2 regions of the Serratia sp. HNCC26DJ244 genome follow, and region 2 is predicted to be linked to the other one. Evidence: predicted binding sites of a transcription regulator. Region 2 holds the regulator's gene; the other holds the start of a gene.
The links. The regulator LexA, encoded in region 2, represses DNA repair genes until DNA is damaged. The targets are predictions, from matches to a motif close to TNCTGTATGTACATACAGNA.
Positions count from the first base shown of each region.

Region 1: the regulator LexA is predicted to act here: its motif matches at 1,360-1,379, upstream of umuD (translesion error-prone DNA polymerase V autoproteolytic subunit).

Region 1 covers NZ_JBXUGO010000005.1:172-3,296, forward strand. The annotation lists partial or broken gene AC2A06_RS05610 (helix-turn-helix domain-containing protein) at 1-287, opposite strand, end outside; gene AC2A06_RS05615 (DUF1275 family protein) at 825-1,148, shown strand; gene umuD (translesion error-prone DNA polymerase V autoproteolytic subunit) at 1,401-1,820, shown strand; gene umuC (translesion error-prone DNA polymerase V subunit UmuC) at 1,827-3,083, shown strand.
Region 2 covers NZ_JBXUGO010000006.1:45,151-48,275, forward strand. The annotation lists gene plsB (glycerol-3-phosphate 1-O-acyltransferase PlsB) at 1-186, opposite strand, end outside; gene AC2A06_RS06900 (diacylglycerol kinase) at 289-657, shown strand; gene lexA (transcriptional repressor LexA) at 786-1,394, shown strand; gene dinF (MATE family efflux transporter DinF) at 1,503-2,852, shown strand; gene zur (zinc uptake transcriptional repressor Zur) at 2,894-3,125, opposite strand, start outside.

The sequences.
Region 1 (3,125 bases), on a different contig from region 2:
ATCAGTTGACGTAACAGCGAACAAATATGCTCAAACGGCCAGCGTCGTCCACGCCCTGGAGGTAATGCTTTCAATCCTTCCAGACCGTAAAGCGTAAACCAATTAACCCAGCGCCCCAACGATGAACGCGCGCAACAAAGCGACTTGGCAACATCGCTAACCGTGTCACCACGGTGAAGCATCAACATAGCGGTCAGTCTGCGAGCGTGGTTCTTGTCGTCTGTTCTATGGATGATTTTTCGCATCAGAGATCTTTCTGCATCGGATATTGGTGCTATGATCGGCATAACTCAGTCCGGTTGGTGGTTTGGGATATTCAGCGATTGATCAGATCGCTTAAATCGGACTGAGTTCCCTCCTGGTGATCTACTATTTAGAACAGCTATTTAGAGAAATGAGTATCGGCGAGAGCTGCATCCATCATTTTATAGTAAGCGAATTGTTAGGTTACGGTGGGGTAGCCATTATCCGCTACCCTAATCAATTTACGTTCCCCCAAAATGGTTAATTAACTGCAACTCAAACGGTTGTTTATATAACCAGTCTCGTGGTGATTGAGAATAGAAGAATCTGAGATTTAAAATTATAACCCTATTAATATAGAGCCCTTTAACAGGCTTTAAAAAATATAAAATATAAGGAATCATCTTAAAAATGGCATAAACGGTCGCTTTAATAAGTAAAGTAATTTTTTACTCCGCTTATCCTATTTCTTTCCATTTAAATGTCCGCTATACAATGATCCATATCAATATATATAGAGAGGACATCATGATCGAACATCGCCCTTTCAGTAGCCTAGGTTTACCAACAGTGATAGTCCGTTGGCATTACTGACCGGAATGACGGCAGTCTCTGCGATGGCAATCCAGAACGCAATATCGCGTACTCATTTGCCAGGAGCGCCCCCGACGACGCTGATGACAGGCAACATAACCCAGATTGCCATTGATCTGTTTGAACTTATTGTTCAGTCCGATGCAGAGAAAAGAACCGTGATTAAAAAAAGGATGCAACCAATAGGGTTAAATTTGAGTGGATTTGCACTGGGTTGCATCACTGCAGCATTACTCTACCTTGGTATCGGGCTGTGGAGTCTGGTTATCTCTGTGCTTGTTGCGATGTGGGTGACGGTAAAAATACGTTAACGGGGTTTAAAATGGGGAGACCCGTCAGTTACCCGCCCGGGGCCTTGTGTTACGTCTCAGACGCACATCGTAATTTTGTCCCACTTTGGCATCGTTACCTCGGCCCGCTGCAATTTGCCAATTTGTGCAAAACTATTTTCCCCAGTAAAACATCACCCTAGCAAAACGTTGCTGCTTGCTGCTTGCCAGTCAGTAAAATCGTCAGCCATAATACTGTTTATTTATACAGTTTTTTTACAGGCGTACATCGGCATGAAAGCAGCAACCACCTCCGTATTTACTGATACTCACCAGCAGATCCCGCTGTTTGGGGAGACCTGCCCGGCGGGTTTTCCATCCCCCGCGCAGGACTACATTGAGGCGCAGTTGGATCTCAACCACCATTTAATCCTGCATCCCTCTGCCACTTACTTTGTCCGCGCGGAAGGTGAATCAATGGTCGAGGCGGGTATTCTTTCCGGTGATCTGTTGATTGTTGATAAGGCGCTGATGCCAAAGCATGGTGATATTGTCATCGCCGCAGTGGCGGGGGAATTCACGGTGAAAAAACTGTGTATACAGCCTCGTCTTTGCCTTCAGCCGATGAATCCGGCCTACAGCCCGATTTATGTTGAACCTGATGACCTGGATATTTTTGGTGTAGTCACGCACGCCATCCACACCTTGTCGTAATCGACTATGTATCTGCTGTGCGATGTCAATTCAATGTATGCCAGTTGCGAGCAACTGTTTCGGCCGGACCTGAAAGGAAAACCGGTTATCGTGTTAAGCAACAATGATGGCTGTATTGTCGCTGCCAATCGACAAGCCAAAATGCTAGGCATCAAGGCCGGCACCCCCTATTTTCAAGCCCAAAGCCTGATCCAGCGCTACCAAATAGCCTGTTTTAGCTCCAACTATGCGCTCTATGGCGATATGAGCGCACGGGTCATGACCACATTAGAAGCCCTGGCCCCCAAACTTGAAATTTACTCGATTGATGAAGCATTCCTGAATATCACTGGCATTGATGCTTGCGAACCCTTTCTCGCGTTTGGCCAACGAGTCCGCGCCACAGTGGCACAACAAACCGGGCTGATATGTGGTATCGGGATCGCACAAACACGCACATTAGCCAAGCTGGCCAACCACGCAGCAAAAACCTGGCCAGCAACCGGTGGCGTTGTAGAACTGAGTAACCCGCAGCGTCAGCGGAAATTAATGGCGTTGCTCCCGGTCAAAGAGGTATGGGGAATTGGCTACCGGCTTTCAGCCAAGCTCAATGCAATGGGGATCACCACCGCGCTGAAGTTGGCCGATGCGAACATACAGTTAATTAAAAGAACATTTGGCGTGGTGGTTGAACGAACGGTACGTGAACTGAATGGCATACCCTCTATCACCATCGATTCTCTGCCTGCGAAACAGCAGATCATTTGCAGCCGTAGCTTTGGTGAACCGATCACACAGTTACAGGATATGCGCCAGGCAATCTGCCAATATGCAGAACGGGCGGCTGAAAGGCTGCGCCAACAACACCAGTATTGCCGCCATATCAGCGTATTTCTGCGCACCAGCCCCCATGCCAATCAGCCCTATTACGCTAACAACGCCAACCATGTACTAATGCTAGGAACGCAAGATACGCGAGACATTATCGCTGCCGCGATGAAGGCACTAGAGAAGATTTGGCGTAACGGCTACCGCTATCAAAAAACGGGCGTTATTTTGAACGATTTCTGCCACCGCCCTGGGCAAATAGACATGTTCGATGAAACACCCCCCCGGCCCAACAGTGAACACCTGATGAAAGTGGTTGATCGTATTAACACCACCGGCATGGGTAAGATTTGGTTTGCGGGCCAAGGTATCGAGCAGGGGTGGAAAATGAAGCGCGAACTGCTTTCCCCCGCCTATACCACCGATTGGCGCGCTATCCCTAAAGCTAAAATATAAGCAACCCTCCATCCCCCGGTGAATAGGTCGCGGTAGGACGAA
Region 2 (3,125 bases):
CGCCAGACATTGGGTACGCAGAGTGAGTAAATCTGCCTTGGAATTATAAGGCAAAACATACAAAATCGGCCTAGACGGATCCAACCCTAACTCCGAAATGGGGTCTGAAGGGATGATTTTACTTTTTACCAAAAATTTAAGTGGTAAATTCAATAGGTTATAATAAATTTTACGCCAACCTGACATAACGACCTGAAGCCTCTTGTTAGCAATTGCGCTGAAAGCATACCAGAAACCGTGTAACAGGTCTGTGGTATTGAAACGATGACCTACCTTGTGAGATGAAACATGGCAAATCAAATTACTGGCATGACACGTATTATTAAAGCTGTTGGCTATTCATATAAAGGATTAATTGCAGCCTGGCGCAATGAGGCTGCTTTCCGCCAGGAACTGGTGGTGGCCGTGGTGGCTATCGTACTGGCGATATGGCTTGATGTGGGGGCGATAGCGCGCATTTTATTGATCGGCTCCCTGGTGCTGGTGGTGATTATTGAAATTATCAACAGTGCGATTGAAGCGATCGTTGATCGGGTGGGAACTGAATATCATGAGCTTTCCGGGCGATCGAAAGACATGGCTTCAGCCGCGGTCTTTCTGACGATTATGTTGGCGCTGTTTGTCTGGATCTCGGTGCTCTGGGATCACTTTGCCTGACGAGTAAACCGATGTCATGGGGTGCGATCAATCTCGCTAATCCCTGATTTTTATTTATGAATTGATTCCCAATCCTGGTTTACCTGTATATACTCACAGCATGACTGTATAAACAAACAGGGGGCGGAATGAAAGCACTAACTACCAGACAGCAAGAGGTCTATGATCTGATTCGCGATCATATTTCACAAACGGGCATGCCACCAACACGTGCCGAGATCGCAATGCGCCTGGGGTTTCGCTCACCAAATGCGGCAGAAGAGCACCTGAAAGCTCTGGCCCGCAAAGGTGTTATTGAAGTGGTTTCCGGGGCTTCTCGCGGTATCCGCTTGCTGATGGAAGAGGAAGAAGGGTTACCCTTGGTTGGCCGGGTGGCGGCGGGCGAACCCTTGTTAGCTCAGCAACATATTGAAGGGCACTATAAAGTTGACCCGGGCTTATTTCACCCTAGTGCGGATTTCCTGTTGCGCGTCAGTGGGATGTCTATGCGCGATATCGGTATTTTGGATGGCGATCTGCTGGCGGTGCATAAAACTCAGGATGTGCGTAACGGCCAGGTGGTGGTGGCTCGTATTGAAGATGAAGTGACAGTAAAGCGCCTGAAGAAACAGGGTAATATTGTTGAGTTATTGCCAGAAAACAGTGAGTTTCAGCCAATAGTGGTGGATTTGAAGCATCAGAATTTCACGATTGAAGGCTTGGCGGTGGGCGTGATCCGCAACGGTGACTGGCTCTGACACCTCTTTTTTGTCATGTTATCTAATCAAATAGGTATATCGCCTCAATAGCGGGGCGATATTCTGTCCATGTCAACAACTCTACTTCTGCCGTCGGAATAGATCGCAATGCGTTTACTCGCTACCTTCACCAGCCCTGCTGACAAAATACTGTGGCGTCTGGCATTGCCAATGATCTTTTCCAATATCACGGTTCCTCTGCTTGGTTTGGTGGATACAGCGGTTATCGGCCATCTTGATAGCGCAATTTATCTTGGTGGGGTAGCGGTTGGTGCAATGGCGACCAATTTCCTGTTTATGTTGTTACTATTTTTGCGCATGAGTACCACCGGGTTAACGGCGCAGGCGTTAGGGGCAGGGGACCCACAGCGCTTGGCGCGTACTTTTATGCAGCCGTTGCTGTTAGCGCTGTTGATTGGCTTAACCATAGTGTTACTCCGTGGCCCACTGATCTCGCTGGCATTACATATTGTCGGTGGTGATCAAGCGGTATTAGTACAGGCTAGACGGTTTCTGGAGATCCGCTGGCTGAGTGCCCCGGCAGCACTGGCGAATATGGTATTGCTCGGCTGGTTGCTCGGTGTTCAATATGTGCGTGCGCCGGTGGTGATGCTGATAGCGGGTAATCTGCTGAATATCGTGTTGGATATCGTGCTGGTGATCGGCTTGGGTTGGGGTGTCTCGGGGGCTGCCACGGCAACGGTGCTGGCGGAGTATGCCACACTGCTGTTGGGGTTATGGCTTGCTTGGCGGGTATTATGTTCACGTGGCATCTCATTAGCGATGTTGCGGCATGCCTGGCGCGGTAACTTACGTCGCTTGTTGGCACTTAACCGCGATATCATGCTGCGCTCACTCCTGCTGCAATTGTGTTTCTCTTCGTTAACGATTTTTGCGGCGCGCATGGGGAGTGATGTGGTGGCCGTCAATGCGATATTGATGAGTTTGTTAACATTTACCGCCTATGCTTTGGATGGCTTTGCTTATGCCGTTGAGGTCCATTCCGGTTACGCCTATGGCGCAAGGGACGACCGTCAATTGCATGCGATATGGTATGCCGCTTGTCGCCAGGCAGGTATGCTGGCACTGGGCTTTGCCACGGTTTATCTGTTTACCGGGCCTTATATTGTCGCGGCTTTAACCTCATTACCGCTGTTGCGTACCTTGGCCGGTCACTATCTTCTCTGGCAAGTCGTGCTGCCTGTGGTGGGAGTCTGGTGTTATTTACTGGATGGTATGTTTATTGGTGCCACCCGTGGCACTGAAATGCGCAACAGCATGGTGGTGGCAGCAGCGGGTTATGGGCTGACTTTATTTACACTGCCACTATTAGGTAATCATGCGCTATGGCTGGCTTTGGCTGTATTCCTGGCATTACGTGGTGTTGCGCTGGGGTGGATATGGCACCGTCATCAGGTGCGTGGTACCTGGTTTTCACTCCCTGCCAAGGGTGAATAAGGTCACCTGTTTTACTGCGGTTTGAAAGGAGTGTGAACTCTCTATTTTTTCTTTATCACTATGCTGTGATCATGCTGGCAACTGTGTTTGTGGTTACAGGCTTCTATTTCAACACAGGCGGAGCATAACCCATGTGCTTCAACCACACTGTGGCGTAAGACAAAACCTGATTCCAGGGCGAGTTTCTGTAGTGTTTCTTCCACACCCTCTGTCGTCCGTTCAGTGACTTGCCTGCAGCGATCGCAGATAAATAGCGCTGAGGTGTGCATCGGC